4 regions of the Alteromonas sp. 5NS40-0096 genome follow, and region 2 is predicted to be linked to each of the others. Evidence: predicted binding sites of a transcription regulator. Region 2 holds the regulator's gene; each other region holds the start of a gene.
What was found. Region 2 encodes sigma-54, which starts transcription at its own class of promoters, with help from an activator protein. Its sites were predicted from a motif close to GTTGGCACGNNNNTNGNNT; they were not measured.

Region 1 (5,005 bases), on a different contig from region 2:
CCCCAAATTTGTCAACCATTTTTTTGAATTTTTTTACCGTTCAAATTTGGTTGCTACGTTGATAGCGATTGCCTGTTTGGCTGTTGCCCTGTCAACGAGGCGCGCATTCTACAGATACTTTTAAACAGGTCAACAGGCTTTTTAAAAAAAACATAAAAAAAGCGGCCAACCGGCCGCTTTTTAACCAACCCGCTTAATAAATAAACTATTGCAGCTTTTCTTTGTCGTTTTGGTCACTCTTCACTTCGTTTTCTGCCTGCGTTGGCGTTTCCACACCATCCTTTTCACACACAGATTTAAAGTCGGCATCTTCTTCGTGATCCCCCACTACGTCTTGCAACGTGACTTTGTCCACCGTCCTAAAGGTATTAATAGGCCCAGCTAAAGCATAAAGCGCAAATACGACGAATAAAACAAGCGCAGGCTCAGTAGCGACTACTACAAATATAAGCATAACCAGCAAGAGCGCGACAAAAGGCACCTTTCCATGCCAGTTCACTTCTTTGAACGAGTTGTATTTAAAATTACTTACCATTAATAAGCCAGTCGCGCCTGTGACTAACGCTACAATTAATCCATAATCGTGACCGTTAGCTTGGTACTCGACACCAACCCAAACCAAACCTGCTACCACTGCCGCTGCAGCAGGACTTGCTAACCCCTGAAAGAAGCGTTTATCAGCTATTCCGACTTGGGTATTGAACCTTGCCAGTCTCAGAGCCGCACCCGCTACGTATATAAAGGCAGCAAGCCAGCCTAACTTGCCCAATTCGGATAATCCCCAATTGTAAGCGACTAATGCCGGCGCCATACCAAAAGACACCATGTCTGCCATTGAGTCATATTCAGCCCCAAAGTCACTTTGAGTATTTGTCATTCTGGCAACTCTGCCATCAAGCCCGTCAAAGATCATGGCTACAAATATCGCTACTGCTGCGGCTTCAAAACGGCCGTTCATCGAAGAGACGACGGCGAAAAAGCCCGAAAACAATCCAGCAGTAGTGAGTAAGTTTGGTAAAAGGTAGATACCTTTGCGTTTACTTTGAGACATATTTCCTCTAATTCAGCGACATACATCAATAGTATCTCACAACCTATTTAACAAACCCAGCGAAACTGTTTTTGCTAAAAACCTATAACAAGTTATACAGACACATACCCTATAGAACTATTGATCAACATATAATCGCGAAACCATGTTGTGCTTCCTTCATCGATAAGAAAGGAAAGCGTAACGCAACAATCGAAATTTATAGTAAAAAGGATTCGGTAGTATGCGTAGTAAATTCTATATTTCTCAGTTCCTTGCAGGAGCTTTAGTCCTTGTATCGAATACAACCTTTGCCAGTGACTCTTCATTGGACGAAAGTGTATATAATTTGATTTCTGATGGTGTCGTCACTAGCACGACGCCAACACTGTCTAATGGTGTGAATATTGACGGTGTTAACATCGGCGTATCTGCTTGGGCAGACACTTACGGTAGTAACGACGACATTGTAGTTGATGCCAACCTTTATAAAATCAGTAATTATTACGGTTATGGTGTGACCAACGATGATTGGGAATCTGCACACAACAGTCCTGATCATGCCATAGACAATGTAAATCAAGTAAGAGGAAACTGGAGCGATTTCGACTTCGTATTATTCTCATTTGATCAGGACGTCAATCTATCTAGTGCTCAATTTACCTGGCGCTATAGCCGTAACGATAGCCAAGTCTCGGTCGCCGCACTAAACGATATCTCAGCTTTAACATCAGGCAGCAGTACATGGAGCGATATTGTCGCCAATGCACTTTCGGCAGGGTCATACAACATAAATACAGCGACATCTGGCTACCAAGCGAGTTTTGATTTAGTTGACACCGCCAAATACTGGTTAGTCGGCGCCTATAACACCGTTTTTGGAGACAACGGCGGCCAAATGTATAATGATGCCTTCAAGCTTTCAGCAATCAGTTTTAGCCAGGCCAATACACCACCAAGCGGCAAACCACCAGCAGAAGTCAGTGAACCATTTAGCATCGCATTATTAGCTAGTGGCTTAGCATTCATCGCTTGGAGACGCAAGAAAACGCGCTAACCCAAATGTAATGATTACGAAAAAGGAGCTTTTGCTCCTTTTTTGCTACATAAGCCTTATTTAATATAAAGGCAACCTCATATTTAGACTAAAGTAGATGTCTAAAAGTTTTACAATTCTTCAAAGACCTCTCTCGCAAAAATCTAAAATAACCATAAAAAACAACAAAATACAGAGTTGGCACGAAAATCGCTTAAAGCATAACAATCCCGAATTTTTTGTATTTTTAATAAGGCCCAAAAAATGAGCTTTAAGAAATTTTTTGCGAGTTCGCTATTAGTTTTAGCCAGCGCTTCAAGCTTCGCATCAGGCGATTCTTCTTTGTCCGAATACAGTTATTCTCTATATGGAGACGGTATTGCTAATGGGACTAATGCAAGCGTCCCAGGCTCCATCACTGTACTAGACAGCCTGAATATGAACGGTGTCAACGTGCGATTGTCAGCATGGTCAAATGGTAACGGTTCAAATGTTTATTCTGTTTCGAATTCTGAAATCCGCGGTTATTGGAACAATCAGGGCCAAGTCGGCTATGGTATTACCAACCTAGATGAAAACCCGCACTCACCAGACCATGCAACGGACAACATTGGCGAAGGTTTTGACTTCTTCCTATTGTCTTTCGATACCGAAGTCACATTAGATAGCGCCAATTTCAGTTGGCTACCATGGAGAGTGAATGGATCCGTAGCCCGCTATGACCAGCAGGTATCGGTTGCGGGTTTAAACGCAAGCGGTTTATCTACACTATCGTCTGGGACAAGTTCTTGGGCAAACGTTGCGGGTAATGCGCTAGTAACGGGCTCCTTTGACATTGGCAGCTCGCGAAGCAATGGGTTGTATACATCTGATGATTTTGGATTTTCTACCGCAGCACAATACTGGCTAGTGGGAACATACAACACAGTATTCGGTAGTGTGAGTGGTGCGAGTCTTTACAATGACGCTTTCAAATTGGCTGGCGTTGACTTTTCTAAGTCTAATACCCCAACGCCACAACCTAAACCAGTATCGGCTCCGGGTAGTTTAGCGTTGTTGATTGCTGGTGCAGCTTTAATGTTCGCTCGTCGTCAGCGGAAACAAGCATAATCAGTTTAAATCTGCGTTAAAAACACGTATCGTTTGGAAGGTGGCTATTAGCCACCTTTTTTGTGTCTATAAATTCAGGAAGTACCATGTTGAAAGCGATAAAGCGTACGCTTGTACTCAGCGTAACGTTAGCCTCATTAGGGATGTCAGCCCACAGTTTCGCCACCAGTGCCGAAGACTACGAAAAAGCACTAAAAGCCTACAATAAGGCGGAGTATGACGAGACCTATATTCACTTAAAAAATAGCTTACAGAAAGATCCTAGTAACCTTGCCTCAAAGATACTGATGGGCGAAATACTCCTGATAAATGGTTATCTAGTTGCCGCTGAAGTCGAATTTACAGAAGCGCTCGACATGGGAGCAGACATCAATCTCTTAGCAGAGCCATTGGGTAACACTTGGCTTTTTCTCAACAAGTACCGGAATATCGTTGATTTTGCGCAAACGGATAAGCTCACTAACGAAGCCAAACAAGAATGGCTACTTATCAAAGCGGCGGCATGTTCTCGATTAAAGAGAATAGACTGCGCAAAACAGTCGTACCAACAAGTACGTGACATCAACACCAAAGAAATTCAGGCTACAAATGGTCTCGCTTCACTCGCTATCCAAGAAGAACAACTCGATAGAGCAAGCCGGTACATCGAAACCAGCCTTAGCATAGACCCTACCAATGCAATAGCTTGGCGATTGAAGGGACAACTGGCATTTCAACAGGGCAACAAAGCCTTAGCCACCGAACACCTACAAAAAGCACTATCGTTTAACAAAGATGACCCTATTGCACTGCGTAATCTTGTCGATTTGTATATGCAAAGCCAAGACTATGACAGTGCTAAACTACTCGTAGATGAGATTATAGAAGACACACCAAATGACCCTCTTGCCATTCTTCTTAGCAGCTGGCTTCAAAGTAGAGAACAAGATGAACTCATCAAAAACGAGCAGCTTCAGCGATTAAATGATTTTATGGCCGAACTTTCGCCAGAACTCATCGCTTCACAGCCCATGTTACTTTACATCAGTGGCTTAACGAATTTTTTCAATGGTAATCTAGAGAAGGCCAGCAATGACTTCCGCAACTACCTTGTAGAAGAGCCTGACGATTTAAAAGCCGTCATGCTACTGTCGCAAACCTATACTGCGACCCAACAAGACAAAAAAGCGCTCGCACTTTTAGAAAAGCATCAAGAACAATTGCTGGATGATCTTGATTCTGCTTTGATACTGGGAGATCTACTGATCAAACAAAACCGCGCGTTTAAAGCGGAAAAATTAGTTCAAGAACTCGAACGCAGAAACCCCAAAAGTAGTAAACTTCAACTTTTTAATATCAAGTTAATGGCAGCGAGAGGGAAACAGGAACAAGCGCTCTCCATCCTTGATAGTAATTATGAAGATTATAAATCTGAGCCCGCATTTGTATTTACTTATGCCGTACTAAAATTACAAGCTGAGCAGTTTGAAGATGCTTTAAATGCAACAGAGCAACTCAATCAGCTTCTGCCTGAAAACGCTGAAATCTATAATTTAAAAGCAGGCGTGTTGATTCGCCAGGGTCTATTAGCAGAAGCGAAAACCGCAATTCTCGAAGCGCTGTCAATCAACCCAATACTGTACCCTGCAAAGTTTAATTTAGCAGCAATAGAAAGCAGAATGGGTAACATCGATGCATCAAGTGTTATTGTAGAGGAGCTACTATCACTATCGCCTAAGCACACTGAAACGTTACTACTCAAAGCTTTTAACCACCTTCAGCGCGCAGAACAAGACTCAGCGTTAGTGATCTACAATGATGTTTTGACCTTGAACCCTCAAAACACCGCG
Region 2 (5,005 bases):
TACACCCGTGATAATTTCGTGATACTTTGGAAAATGTTATTCGTCTTCATTGAAACGACCAGCAATCAGCGTCTCAATGGCCGTCATTGCCGCTTGCGCGTCGTTGCCTTCACTTACCACATTGACTTGCTCGCCTTGATGACTTTCAAGCATCATTAAGCCTAATACACTATTGGCGTTCGCTTCTTTATCGCCCTTGTGCAGCGTCACATTTGCATCAAACTGATTAGCTAGCTGAACGAGTTGAGTCGCTGCTCTGGCGTGAAGTCCGAGTTTATTAACGATAGTCAGTTGTTTTTCGACTCGATTCATTGGTCCAGTTCCCTATGTCGAATTTGTACGTCCGGGTGTATCTCTTCAAAAATTTTCGCGAGACTTTGCGCGACGAATACTGACCTGTGTTGACCACCTGTACAACCGATTGCCACCGTCACGTAACTGCGATTGTTTCGCTCGAGGTGAGGTAACCAGGTGGCAATGAGGTTTTGTATTTGCAATATGAATTTAGGAACGATGGGTTGAGACCCGAGAAAATTTTCAACAGGCACATCAAGGCCAGTGAGGTGCTTAAGATCGGGTTCCCAGTGAGGGTTGGGTAAAAAGCGGGCGTCAAACACGTAATCCGCATCTTTGGGGATACCGTGTTTAAAACCGAATGATTCAAATACGAGTACTAAACGAGAACTTTTTTTGCCTAAAATTCTCTCTCTGATGAGCTCAGCCAGTTGATGGATGGAAAAGCCATCAGTGTCGATATACAAATCGGCGCGTTCAGCGATAGGGGCGAGTAACCCGGATTCGGCTTTAATGGCCTGAGACAAGGACTTATTGAGTTTGGTTAAGGGGTGTAATCTGCGTGTTTCGCTGAAGCGTTTAACTAGAATGTCGTCACTGGCATCAATGTAGACGATGGTCATATCCCAAGTGTCAGGCATGTAGTCCAGTATTTCTACAAGGTCTGCGGGATCTTTTGGTAAGTTTCGAACATCAATACTAACGGCGACTTGGTCGTATTCATCCACCACAGTGTGCGTGAGTGTCGGCAAAAGGTTAACAGGAATGTTATCTACGCAATAATAGCCTAAGTCTTCTAATGCGCGTAAGGCTACAGATTTCCCAGAGCCTGAACGTCCACTTATGATAATTAGTTTCACGGCCCCGTCTCCCTGTATGGTGCGTTAGGCTAATGCTTGAAGAATGTCGTCACTCGTTTTGGCGTTTCGAATCGCTTTAACGGTCGATTTGTCGCTTAGTTTACCCGCTACGGTTGCTAATGTCTGCAAATGCCCCTCGGTTTGCTCTTCTGGCACAAGCAGAGCAAAAAAGATATCGACAGGTTGATCATCGATGGCATCAAAATTTATCGCGGGCGTGCTGGTGACAATAATTGCGGTTACCCGCTCCAGGCCTGCTAGTCTGCCATGGGGAAGAGCAATACCATTACCGATTCCCGTGCTTCCCATACGTTCGCGATTTAACAGTGCACTCAATACGGTAGATTGTTCAACAGACGGGTGATTGTTAGCGGCAATTTCGCTAATAATCTCTAGAATTCGTTTTTTACTATTGCACTGGACCGCACATTGCGTGCGATCCAGGCTGACTATGGCTGTGATATCCATCAGATAGGGTTAGTGCCTTTTCAGTTTTTCCTTATGCTTGATCACTTGGCGATCAAGCTTGTCTACCATACTATCGATGGCGGCGTACATGTCTTCATTTTCCGATGAGGCAAACACTTCCGCTCCGCTAAGGTGCATCGTAGCTTCTGCTTTTTGATTAAGTTTTTCGACATTGAGGATAACATGCACGTTAGATATGTGGTCGAAGTGACGTTCTAGCTTGCTGAACTTGGTGTCGACATAGTTACGCAAAGAATCAGTTATTTCAACATGATGACCAGTAAGGTTTATTTGCATATTTCGTCTTCCTTATAGGTGGAGCCTAAATCAGGCTTTTTCGTTGGTTAGACGGGGGAATCGAGAGAGACTCCCGGTATTTTGCTATTGTCCGCCGGGCAACTTTAATTCCTTGGTCGGCCAACAATTGAGCAATCTTACTATCACTTAATGGTTTACTCGGGGTCTCAGCGGCAACCAGTTTCTTGATCAACGCTCGAATCGCGGTTGACGAACATTCTCCACCAGACTCCGTTGCCACGTGGCTCGAGAAGAAATACTTCAACTCGTAGATACCGCGAGGCGTATGCATATATTTTTGGGTCGTAACGCGAGAGATGGTGGATTCATGCATATCGACCATTTCTGCTACATCGTTTAACACCATTGGTTTCATCATTTCTGGACCGTGTTCGAAGAAACCCATTTGCTGTTGGACAATACAATTTGCCACCTTCATCAGCGTATCGTTTCTCGATTCTAGGCTTTTGATAAACCACTTGGCTTCTTGCATATGTGAGCGAATAAATTGTGAATCACTGCTGCTTCGCGCACTTTTACTCATCGCAGCGTACTGCTGATTAATGCTGAGTTTCGGCAAACTATCCGGGTTGAGTTCAACCACCCAACGGCCGTTCTTCTTCGCGACTGATACATCCGGAATGACGTATTCAGGCTCTTTGGTAATTAACGCTGAGCCCGGTCTAGGATTAAGCCCTTGCAAAAGCACCATTGCTTCTCTGAGCTGGTCTTCTTTTAGCTTAGTCTTACGCATCAGTGTTCGGTAATCTTTGCTACCGAGCAAATCCGCGTAATCGGTTAGCAGCATTTTTGCTTCTGCTAGCCAAGGTGTATCAGGGGGAAACTGATTGAGTTGCACCAATAAACATTCCTGCGGCGTCCGAGATCCTGAACCTAAGGGGTCGAATTGTTGAATTCGCTTCAATACACATTCGACTTCATCCTCTTCGATAAGTTCCTCTGTCTCGTCATCGGTATTCACACTTTGCAGAATATCTTCAACGGTTACCGTTAAATACCCTGACTCATCGATTGAGTCGATAATCGCCATTGCGATTACACGGTCGATATCACTAAATGGTGTCAGACCCATCTGCCAAAGCAAGTGAGCTTGGATATCGTCGGTGGTCTCGCCTTGAAATACTTGGTCGTCATCTGATGCTGCCATAGGTGCAGGGGCCGAAGACGCTGAATAATACTCATCCCATGTACTGTCGATAGGAAGTTCGTCGGGTAACCCGTCTTTTTCTAATGCATCAGAGGTTTCAATATTATCTGAACTAGGTGCAGGAGCTTCGGCAGTGGCATCGTTTTCACTGTCTAAGTTACTTTTTTGCGGTTGATCGCCATCGCCAATATCTTCGACTTCTAAGAGTGGATTTGAGTCGAGTGCTTCTTGGATTTCCTGCTGCAAGTCGAGCGTAGAGAGCTGCAAAAGCTTGATCGCTTGTTGCAACTGAGGGGTCATTGTGAGTTGTTGACTAAACTTTAGCTGTAAAGAAGGTTTCATCTACGTCTTAACTTTCTCATTTTCCTGCTTTTTTACCTTAAACAATGAACCGAGTGCAAGTCCGAATTGCGGTTCCTGTTGGCTCATTTGTAACCCGCTATACTAACTATAGCTTGAATTGCTCTCCTAGGTATACATCTCTTACTTTTTGATTGCTTAAAACTTGCTCTGCGGAGCCCTGAGCAATCAATTCCCCATGACTAACAATGTAGGCTTTTTCACAAACATCAAGGGTTTCACGCACATTGTGGTCGGTTATTAGGATGCCAATTCCGCGGTCGCGCAGATGTTGAATTATTTTTTTTATGTCGTTTACCGAAATGGGGTCGACGCCAGCAAAAGGTTCATCTAGCAATATGAACTGTGGGTTGGCCGCCAACGCTCTCGCAATTTCCACTCGACGCCGTTCTCCACCCGACAAACTCATCCCATTGCTGTTGCGAATATGGTTGATGTTAAATTCGTCCAGCAAAGCGTCAGCTTCCTCTTCTTGTTGCTGACGGTTTAAGTCTTTTCGGGTTTGTAAAATCGCCATGACGTTTTCGTGTACCGTCATTTTGCGGAAAATAGACGCTTCTTGAGGTAAATAACCGATACCTTGGCGCGCGCGCTCATGCATAGGTTGGTGTGTCAGTTCGTTGTCATCAATGTGGATGCTACCCTTGTTCAGTGGCACCAAACCAACAATCATGTAAAACGTTGTCGTCTTACCCGCGCCGTTTGGGCCGAGTAGTCCAACGATTTCGCCACTGGATACCGACAAGCTCACATCGCGTACCACTTGCCTAGAACGATAGGATTTTGCCAAATGAGAGGCAGTTAATGTAGCCATTACTTTGGTTGGTCCTCGTCGTTTTTATCTTCGTCTTTAGATTCGACTTGGTCGGTCAGATCTTTGATGGCTTCAGGCCTAAACACAGTAGTGACTCTGCCATTTTGTTGCTCCGACCCTTGTGCCAACATCTGTTCTTTTTCCATGTCATAGGTAATGGTATCACCGCGCACCATACTGGTGTCTTGCTGTAGCTCTGCATTTCCTTTCAGTGAAATTTTGCGTTTGCTCACTTCATAGCGAATTTCATTGGCCTTGGCATTCACCGATTTACCGTCGGTGACTTGCTGGGTATAGCTCGCGGGATTGCCTCGCGCGATGAATACTTCGTTGCCTTCGCCATCAGTGGCAACCACTTCGACCTCATCCGCTTCGATAACTAACGAGCCTTGGGTGATGTAAACATCAGTTTTGAACAGTGATATTTTGTTAATTCCATCAACAAACTGAGACGCTGAGTCGACTTTTATCGGCTTAGTAAAGTCGGTCTCGTCAGCCAGTGCAAAAGTACTAGCGCTGAGGGCCAGTAAACTAGCTGCCAGGTTTATAAGTGGTTTGTACATGATCAATTAACTCGTATTGTCTGGTATGCAAATCGGCATTGAAGCCATTGCTATTTATAACGTATTGCCCGCCGATTATTACCACGGGCTGATCCGACGTCATGGTTTTTTTGTTCAAGTCGATTTCGATAAACTCTGTTTTTATTGTCTGAACAAAATCGTCGTCGCTCATATTGGTTAT
Region 3 (5,005 bases), on a different contig from region 2:
ACGGCTTTTTCTTCACTGTGAATATCGAGCTTTAAGCCGTTCATAACAGCGTCATTGTGATAGGTTTCAATGAAGTCGAGTGCAATACGGAAATACGTCGCTTTGATTGAACGGAACATCTCAGTACTGAAGGTTGTTCCCTGGGTTGCCAGTTTTCTGAACACGGCCTTTGTGATATCGATGGACATTTTTGATAGGCCACCCTGATCATTGTTAAGTGACAAGTCTTGGTGTTTGTGGTCGTAAACGTCGGCGATATCGGCTTGGCACAATCTATTGTGAGAATAGTTTCTGTGCATTTCCGACAAGACACCGATCTCTAGTCCCCAATCTGAAGGGATGCGGATGTCGTTGAGTACGTCTCTTCTGAATGAGAACTCACCTGCCAATGGGTAACGGAAGCTATCCATAAATTCGATGTATTCATTATCACCCAGTGTGCGTTTCAACGCTCTGAGCAATGGCGTAACGAGTAGCCTAGACACTCGCCCATTGATTTTCCCATCTGCAACACGGGCATAGTAGCCTTTGCAGAACTCGTAGTTGAACATAGGATTGGCGACGGGATAGATGAGCTTGGCAAGCAGGTCTCGCTTGTAAGTCACGATGTCACAATCGTGCAGAGCAACGGATTCCGCTTTGTTCGACGCGATAATGTAACCCATACAATACCAAACGTTTCTACCTTTACCCATTTCTCGAGGCGCAAGGCCTAGTTCGCTTAGCTCTCGGTCGATGGCACGCAGCCTTGGTCCATCGTTCCACAATACTCGGTGGTGTTGGGGAAGCTTGTCGAAGAAGTCGAGCGCGTGACGATACTGCTTCTCATCGGCCCTATCAAGGCCGATAACGATTTCGGTTAAATAGGGAACGCTAGTGAGTTCATTTACGATATGGGGTAGAGCATCCCCTTGTAACTCTGAAAATAGCGAAGGCAAAATTAGCGCCATGGGTCGTTTTTTTGAAAACTCTACTAACTCCGCTTCCAACGCCTCGGTAGGACGTTGGGACAAGTTGTGCAACGTTGTTACGACGCCATTTTGATAAAAGTCGGCCATGTGTCCTCCTAAAGATTCAATTCTAGTAATTGGTTGATCATCTCGGCCCATCCTGAAGGGCCTTGCAAGGTACTCGTATAAACGTTTTCTTGTTTTTGTAATTCCGGTGGTGGGTGGCTTGGCGAGGCAATCCTTATCGCGATGTCCGCTTCATCCATCATGGCAATATCGTTTTTACCATCCCCTAAAGCGATTGAAGTCACATTTTGCGCGTGTTGGCGTTGATATTCTTCAACAAACCATTGCAATGCAGTGCCTTTGTTACAGTCACCACTGACGTGGACAAATCTTCCACCTTCAAGTGGCGTGGCCCCGCGCTGTGCTACGGCTTTAATAAATTGTTGTTTCCGAGATTCTGTTCCCATCCAAAGGACGGGTTCTCCGTACTGTCGCTTCGATGCCAATGTCGCATCGTCTTCCGATAAGCCTGTGGCGTCTTGGATATCTGCGATACTCATTTTACTGAACTGTTTAAATTCGCCGTCAAATTCATCGGCGATGACATCTAGCAAATTGATCCAATAGTTTTTGTTGTAGCTAAAGGACTTACACCAATAGTTGTCTTGCCAAACCGTGCCTGCCGGTTTTTGTTTAAAAAAACCATGGGGTATACACACAGCTGCGCCATTCTCGATGATAAAAGGGCCATCTAAACCAATTCGGGAACGCAGCACCTGTAGCTCTGCAAATGTTTTACTCGTGGTTGGAATGACGGGAATGTCTTTTTGCTTGAGTGTCTCGAGAACGCCTTCCACTGGCGCGAAATCGTAGGTGTAATGGTCGAGCAGTGTGCCATCCATGTCAGTAAATATGATTGGATAGAGCATTACGCTGTCGCCTTTTTTTGTACGTGACTAATTTGACGATTTTCATCAAGTTCGAATACCGTGTCGCATTTATCTGGCAAACTTTCCAAGCAATGTTCAGTTAGTCTTTGATAATGCTGAATGAAAGATGCGATTTGGTCATCCGACATCACAGCAGCGCCGTTAGATTGTTTGGCTAATTTGTGCTCTTGTTCACAACGCCATTTGTACACATGTTCAAATGAGGGGCCTTTTAACATTGCCCAATAATCCATCCGATCAAATAGGCTTTGGTAGTGCTCTTTGATTTGACGGTTAACGTATCGACGCCACGTACCCAAGCTGTCTTGTTCTGATTCCAAATCGTTGACTGGCTCGTTCAAGGCATTGTCGAGTTGGGCTGAAACGCCCCAACACCACCCTTCGACAATAACGACGTCAACCGGTCCATTGGTGATAGGCCATTGACTTACAGGGAAGGGGTTATCTGTCGATTTATCGAACCGGGGAATAGAGACGGTGCCGAAAGAGGCCAACTTGTCGAAAGTTTGATTCGCCAAGGCGACGTCATGGGTACCCGGAACACCACGTGTCTTGAGTAAAGGGTGCACTTTAATGGCTAACGCATTTCTTGCGGATTGATCTAAATAAAAATCATCAAGTGACAAGGAAATACAGTTGAGGTTGTGCTCTTGAATAAGGTAGTCAACCAAGTAATCGCATAATGTACTCTTACCAGAGCCTTGGCAGCCATTAACGCCGACAAAAAATGTTTGCTTTGCACTTTTTTGGTGCGATGCAATTTCTTCGCCCAATGGCATGAACCATTGTTGTGCAATGGTCGCATAATGCTCTGGCAAAGCGTGTCTTCGTAAAAAGCCTTTCATGTCCATGTTGTTGCCTTCTTAACTGCGAATAAGGGGAAACACTATGGCTTGGGTGTTACAACATTTGTGCCAATAACAAAAATAGGTGTGGTGAATGTTGAGCGCGTACGGGAAGCTGAAATGAAACAAGCCCGCAAGAGAGCGGGCTAGTTGGTTATTTTTTAGTTGCGATAATCACTGCCCGTTTGGGCGCGGGGTAACCTTCAATGGTTAAAGAGGAGTCATTGGGGTCAAGAAAGTCCGATAGTGATTGATTGGTCATCCACTCAGTCGCACGTTGTTCTTGTGTCGTTGTGGTGTTGACATCAACCACTTTGCAGTCGACAAATCCGAGTCGTTCTAACCACACCGTAAGCGCTTTAACACTGGGTAGATACCAAACATTTCGCATTTGCGCATAGCGCTCTCCGGCCATCAATACCGTCGTTTCATCTCCGTCGACGACCAAGGTTTCAAGTACCAATTCACCGCCGCTGCGAAGTTGATCTTTCAGTTGTGTCAAAAACGACATCGGGTCTTTGCGGTGATACAAAACGCCCATCGAAAAAACGGTATCAAAGGCTTTTAGGGGTTGAAGTTGCTCGATACCCAACGGAAAAAAATGCACATTCATGTTACCGATGAAATGCTTGATAGCGTGAAATTGAATAAAAAACAATTGTGTGGGATCAATTCCAATCACCTGCTTTGCACCAACTCCAGCCATTCGCCAAAGGTGATAACCGCTGCCACAACCTACGTCTAGCACATGGCGATTTTTTAAATCGGAAATATGGGGCGCAACACGGTCCCATTTCCAGTCCGAACGCCACTCAGTATCGATGTGGATACCATGCAAATGAAATGGGCCTTTGCGCCAAGGCATAAATTGTTTTAACAGCCCAGCAATGACTTTTTGCTCGTAGTCATTGATATCGCCAGCTTGGCCGATTGTCACTGAATCAGACAACTCAATTTGACTTGGCGTGGTCGTGGGGAGTTTACCTAGTAACTTAACCCACTTGTCTAGGTCTCCGTGTTTTGCACTGGCTTGCCAATTGGCCATTTGCGCTGGCAGTGTTTGTAGCCAATGAGAGAGCGCTGAATTAAGAATCGCCTCATAACCTTGAGATAGCTGGTTATCGAGCCAGGAAGTCGTTGTTTTACTCACAGAAAACGCCTAGTTTTTTATCGCAATTAAAGAAGTGAAATTGTAACACTGAAACCAACGTACAACAGTAGAAAAGCCCGCGGATGCTAAGCGAGCTTGATGGGTTTCAAAGGTGTCAGTTAGCATTACATTTTCTAGCGCTGCACGCTTTTGACTGACTTCAAGTTCACTGTAGCCATTGTCTCGTTTAAATTGATGATGTAAGTCGATGAGCAATTCATTCCCAGCCTCAGCGTCATGGCGAATTTTTTCTGACAGGACAAGAACTGCGCCGGGTAACAGGCCTTGGTAAATGTTTTCCAATATGCCTTGCCTGTCCTCTGGTGGAATAAACTGCAGAGTGAAATTCATGATAACCATAGACGCATTGCTAATCCGGGTATCTTGGGCTAATTCACATTTTACATCGACAGGGTTGCTCAGGGTAAAATGGCTGATTTTCTTTCGGCAGCGCTCGACCATCGCCTCAGAGCTGTCTATTGCGATAATTTTACATGGCGTATCGGCTGTTGCTCTGGCGACAGACATACTCGCGGCACCTAATGAGCAGCCTAGGTCGTATACATTACTTGAAGGGGTGACATATTTACTCGCTAATTCGCCAATGGTGTGAATAATCGTTTGATAGCCCGGCACCGATCTTTGAATCATATCTGGAAAGACATCTGCTACGGTGTCATCGAATCGGAAATCATTAACCGAGTTCATCGGTTTCGAATAAATATTGTCTGCGCCTTTCTTCATTGAGTCTTGCCTGTGTTAATGGGAGGGCAATTTTACTCTTTAATCACCGCTTGCCAACGCCAAAACGCGATAATTATGAAAAATATTGTATTTGTTCGGTGGTTTTACTTCACCTTATTATTCTAAAGTATTACTCTATAAGAATAATAAAGGAAGAGGATTCAAAACGCTGTATGAAAAGGTTTTTAGTTGCAGACGATCACCCACTTTTTCGAGAAGCGCTAAGCGGGGCGTTGGAACCTTATTTCGCTGATACCGAAATTCTCGAAGCTGGTGGTTTAGAACCCCTTCAGGATATTCTGAATTCCGACACTCAAATTGACCTGATTCTTCTCGACCTCAACATGCCAGGCGGTGAAT
Region 4 (5,005 bases), on a different contig from region 2:
CGGATATTTAAAGGAACAAGAATGAAAGTCTTTGGTGTTGATTTAAAAAGTAATGACGCGACTGTGTGCCTGTTGTCACTTGTTGATGATATGTTTCATATTCCCGATTGCAGAACTCGTCGCTTAACCCTGGCTGATAATAGTGCGAAAGGCCTTAAGCACTTTCAAAACACCTTTGCTAAATTAGCTGATGATTACAATGTAGATGCGGTCATCATTCGGCAGCGCCAGAGCAAAGGTAAATTCGCTGGTAGTGCCGTTGGGTTTAAACTCGAAGCGACAATCGAGCTCATTGAGAATCTAGAGGTTGTCGTCTTTGGGTCAACCGAAGTCAAAGAGTCTTTGCGAAGGCATCCTCTCGCTGTGCCTTTCTCAGAAACGGGTTTGAAGCAGTTTCAAGAGCCGGCTTTTACGACTGCCTATGCCTGGTTGATGAAAAATACGGGAGAGAATGACGCCTAGTTCGATAGAACAAATGGAAGAAACAAAAACGCCTGCGATTGAATCGCAGGCGCATACACTTTAACACGCTGTTTAATTTACAACGATTGTCCAACTTGCATTGCCATTGGTAGCGGACCAATAATGGTTTTGTGGCTCAGCTCCTTCTTCGACAGCCCAAACTTGAGCGACTAGACGTTCTACATCACCACCAATAGTCAGCTGATATGCGGTAGATCCCGCTGGCAACGTCGTACGCAATTGGCATGTGCTGTAGTCTACTTTCACTTCACCGTTTACTGTTGAGTAGTCGTTGCAAACGTTCAGGTACACTCTCTTCGCATCAGCATTGTTGTTCAAAGACAGGGTAACCGTGTTTTTGCCAACGAAATCAAACGTCTTATCACTTACAAGGTCCGCCGTTTCTTCTGGGTCACCATCAGATACCGGATCTGTACTAGGTGGTGGTGTCGTAGCTGGAGGCGGAGTCGTCGCGGGAGGCGTCGTCTGCCCTGAACTGTTTGCACCTGATACTGGCGCATCACTGCCGCCACCACCGCCGCCACCACATGCTGCTAACACTAAAATCGCTGGAATGAATAATAAATGTTTCATTGGTAGCTCCTTAATAAGAATAAACTTTAGTTGAATCGGCCTTAGCTTCCTTGAACCATGAGCGATTCTCGGTGCCGTTAGAGTTTACGTATTCTGCGAACTCAGGGTAGGCGCGTAAGATATCCACATACTCTCTTGGGTGTAGCCAATTACTATTTGTACTTGCATTGATTGCTATTGCCCAAGGTAATCCGTTCTCTGTTTGGTAAGTTTCGCCAGAAGCTAAATCTGTTGAGTCTTCTGCCAAACCAAAGTAGCTGGTATTGGCTAGTGAGGTCGGCGTTTTATTCTTGAGGTGAATCTCTAAACCTCTTCCTGGGTTTGAGCCAAACACTTCTCCATGCTCCGTCCCTTCAGTTGCAAAAATAAAGGGTTTGTAAGGAGCCTGAGGAAACGCATTGACACTGATATCTCGAGTAAATTGAAGCGAGATTGTGAACTGGAACTCTTTTTGCGACGTGCAGCCATTTTCGGTCTTAAAGAACCAACAACCACCTGCGTTTACGTGTTTCCACAAGTCATCACTAATTTTCAATACCGCATTCTGAGTGCCACTTTCTAGCAATGGCGTGGTGACTTCAGTGCCATTAATCGTAAATCTCAGTGTATCTGTGTCGATATCTTCATTGGTGATACCTTCGAGCTGAATCGCGAAACCATTGTTGTATGAAGCGCCCATCGCAGTTAACTCACCAGAGAGACTGAGTTTTTTAACGTGGTTTTCTTGCGATACAATCATCGAGGAATTCAAGCGAATGACAACATCATTGAAATCATAGTCGCCCGTTTCAGGCCAATTGTCTTCAAAAGCCAAGAAGTAAGGCACATTGTTCACCAAACTATTACCTGAATTAACTACTGCTACTCGATAGTCTTCTACTTCACCATCATTCACGCCACCACTAGGACCTACTCCAGATGTCGTTGTATAACGTACACGAGCCCACGTGATTCCTGTAGCCACATCCAGCGGCGTGTCTTCAAAGATGAAATGGGTACCAGTAGTCAAACTCTTATCTGCTACCAATTGGTCTTTGGCATCAAAAGTACCGTCTTGATCCCAGTCGACCCAGATACTCAAATAGCCGTCGCCTTGAACTGTGACTTGCATAAAGCTATCAAGACCGCCTTCAAATGCAGTGATAAAGTTCACGCCATCTTCATCGCCATTACTGGTTTCGTCACTGTAGGGAGAAACGTGAGCATCGTATTCACCGTCGATGGTGTTACCTAGATGAATCCCATCAACAATACCGTGTCTTGCGCCATTGCTAGACAAGGATGTGAGGTAGCTATCCGGTGCATCACCAAAGTCAGTTGTCGGTGGCACTGATTCATCAATAATTGGCGCCATTGCGCAACGTGCTCCGTCGTTATTGCCCGAACTTGGGCCATAGGCAAATAACTCCGCCTTCGGATTATCACCATCTACGTCGATTCTAAAGATGTTCCCATCTTGGTTCCGGCTAATGTAAAAGGTGCCATTAAGGTCAAAATATACGGCTCCGAAAGTACCTCTCTGCCCGACATTACTTACTTTGGATTTAGTACCGTTAACCACATCGATTCGATACAAATCACCATACTTATCAACAGAATAAGCATAGCCATCGGTGGGGTGGAATGCTAAATCATAAATTAGCATCGATAAGGAGGCACCATCAGTGACGCGCTGCATGTCCAAATAATCGCTATCATTCTCATCAAGTGAAACACGATATAAACCATAGTTACCGCCCTTCTTGTAGAGATAGTAGGCGTTTTCCGAAAGTGCCACATCGCCCACGAAAAAGTTTACGCCAGGTTTATTGGTTACAGGCAACGGCTCTATTTGGTAGTCATTACCGATTTTTACGATGGTGTTGTTTTGGTAACCCCAACCGTATAGATATCTGTCGTGATTACTGAATCCGAAGCCATTGATACGATCGCTTGTACCGAGGTTACTCGAGAGAAGGCTTACGTTTCCCGTAACCAAGTTAACACCGTAGAGCTGTGCTGTGGTGTCTTGCATCAAAAAAGCTTGTGAAGGGCAACTGTCAAAAGCATCACTAGCCATGCTGTATGACGGGAATGCGATTAACATCGCAACTGCTAGTTGAGACTGTTTGTTCATAGAAGTTCTCACAATTAAGGTAAAGTTATAACTGTGATTACAATTTACATGCCAGCGCACAAAGCTCGTGAAACAAATCCACCTGCAGAATATTTAGTTATTTAAATACAGTGACTTATGGATTTTTCATCGTTAGTCATTGATAGGTAAAAGTAACTGTAGTTTTCACTTGGCAAACTGAAATTCTCATTTTGCGAAGCATCCAACGGCGATAAATTTGCAATAGGAAAAAGGAGGTTGTTTTATGCGTTTTGAAAAAACTGTTGCGTGTAAAGTTTGCTAGCCGACTAGCACATAAACAAATAGAGGGTGAGAATAGGCACTTAAAGCGTACCTATTCTTGGAGAGTAAAAGTGCAACGCTTTTACGATTTATTGAAAAAAGCGGCTACAGCATCTGTTGACGTTTTGACAGCTTCGGGCTTGTAGTAAAAGTCTACATGGCTACAGTTTTCCAGCTCCATTACTTCATGCTCATTGGTCAGTTTCTCAATAAAGTTGGTAGAACACACAGATGTTGGAGCGCTTTTACTGAATATAATCAGAGCAGGTTGCACGATTTTGTCGGCATAGTGCTCGGCAATGGAAATCAGCGATTGCATTGGCTGGTCGGCAATATGCAGATTGGTATAATTTTCTATGGTATTGGGCCCACGATAGCCATCTTTACCATAGTAGTCATAGGTTTCACTGCCCATTTCTCCGGCAATAGCAACATAGTCTTGTTTCGACTGCTCATCATCTAGGCCAAATGGTGCAGTATAGTCAGCCTCCCCTGTCGCATAGATGTGTTGTGCCGATGTATTCGCGGCAGCGATCATTTGATTCGCCATGTTTCGATCTGCCCATTGGAAACCGTCAGCAGCCATCATCCCTGAAACCGTTGCAAACTTTTTGATTCGGTGATCCGTTACTGCAGCAGAGGCGATGATCGATCCTCCTTGGCAAACCCCCAAGCCATAGACTTCTTCAACATACGGTAAAGTATTGAGAAATGACACTGCGTCCCAAGTGTTTTCGAGCAGCCTAAACATGTAACGCGACTGCTTGAACTCTCCTGGTAGTGCCGGGGAATCTCCCATGCCTAAATAATCAAAGCCAAGAAACACAAATCCTCGTTTAGCCATTTCAGGACCGTAGGTTGCGAGAACCTGTTCTTTGACTTGGGGAAACGGGCTAGCCCCAACAATCGCTTTGTATTTTTTGGATTCATCAAAGTTATCAGGCAGGTATAGGTCACCAACCAACTCAACACCAAATGATTTAAACGCGACTTTTTTGATTGTCATCACTCTTCACCTTTGCTTTCAATTCAGTGATGTCAGTATCCAATCAAAGAGCTTGCACGTCAGTGCACAAAACTGCGCAATTTGTATACAAACCTGCATTAAGACTCATTCTTCATAAATCTTCATTCTTTTTTCATGCACTTCATTATTGTTTTTGATGAATTGAGACCTCTGTTTCAGCACTCAAATAAGGACTCGAAATGAGCACTAGCTTCAGGGTATTTAGCAAGGCAACAACACTATTGGCAATCATCAGTATGCAGCTTTGTTACGCTGCCTCAACTTCGCCTTTGACATTGTTCAATGATACGCAACACCAAACCGAATACAGTGGCATTACTAGCGTTGTTGTAGCGCAAAACGACACTATTGTTTACGAGCGTTATTTCGAAGGTAGCGATGAAAGTACACTCCATAATACTCGCTCAGCAACCAAAACCTTGGTTGCCTTGCTAACGGGTATCGCTATTGAGAAAAACTACCTTCAGTCAGTAGATGAACCGATTCTCACCTTGTTCAAAGACAAGTTTACATCCGAGAATGTA

Region 1: a site for sigma-54 is predicted at 2,264-2,282, ahead of xdp1 (exosortase-dependent surface protein XDP1). Genes of this name have one in related genera too.
Region 3: a site for sigma-54 is predicted at 2,807-2,825, ahead of AC27G9_RS03735 (kinase). Genes of this name have one in related genera too.
Region 4: a site for sigma-54 is predicted at 3,210-3,228, ahead of AC27G9_RS10815 (LruC domain-containing protein). Genes of this name have one in related genera too.

Annotation. Positions count from the first base shown of each region.
Region 1 is NZ_BAAJLQ010000008.1:141,048-146,052, reverse strand. It holds gene pssA (CDP-diacylglycerol--serine O-phosphatidyltransferase) at 206-1,051, opposite strand; gene xdp1 (exosortase-dependent surface protein XDP1) at 1,275-2,087, shown strand; gene xdp1 (exosortase-dependent surface protein XDP1) at 2,331-3,176, shown strand; gene prsT (XrtA/PEP-CTERM system TPR-repeat protein PrsT) at 3,263-5,005, shown strand, end outside.
Region 2 is NZ_BAAJLQ010000002.1:274,834-279,838, forward strand. It holds gene AC27G9_RS07140 (HPr family phosphocarrier protein) at 37-312, opposite strand; gene rapZ (RNase adapter RapZ) at 309-1,154, opposite strand; gene ptsN (PTS IIA-like nitrogen regulatory protein PtsN) at 1,179-1,622, opposite strand; gene hpf (ribosome hibernation promoting factor) at 1,632-1,919, opposite strand; gene AC27G9_RS07160 (RNA polymerase factor sigma-54) at 1,945-3,429, opposite strand; gene lptB (LPS export ABC transporter ATP-binding protein) at 3,536-4,261, opposite strand; gene lptA (lipopolysaccharide transport periplasmic protein LptA) at 4,261-4,824, opposite strand; gene lptC (LPS export ABC transporter periplasmic protein LptC) at 4,793-5,005, opposite strand, start outside.
Region 3 is NZ_BAAJLQ010000001.1:808,232-813,236, reverse strand. It holds gene AC27G9_RS03745 (glycosyltransferase family protein) at 1-1,058, opposite strand, end outside; gene AC27G9_RS03740 (HAD-IIB family hydrolase) at 1,067-1,885, opposite strand; gene AC27G9_RS03735 (kinase) at 1,885-2,757, opposite strand; gene cmoB (tRNA 5-methoxyuridine(34)/uridine 5-oxyacetic acid(34) synthase CmoB) at 2,906-3,901, opposite strand; gene cmoA (carboxy-S-adenosyl-L-methionine synthase CmoA) at 3,911-4,645, opposite strand; gene AC27G9_RS03720 (LuxR C-terminal-related transcriptional regulator) at 4,819-5,005, shown strand, end outside.
Region 4 is NZ_BAAJLQ010000003.1:201,201-206,205, reverse strand. It holds gene AC27G9_RS10825 (DUF3010 family protein) at 22-462, shown strand; gene AC27G9_RS10820 (hypothetical protein) at 535-1,056, opposite strand; gene AC27G9_RS10815 (LruC domain-containing protein) at 1,067-3,172, opposite strand; gene AC27G9_RS10810 (alpha/beta hydrolase) at 3,537-4,460, opposite strand; gene AC27G9_RS10805 (serine hydrolase domain-containing protein) at 4,661-5,005, shown strand, end outside.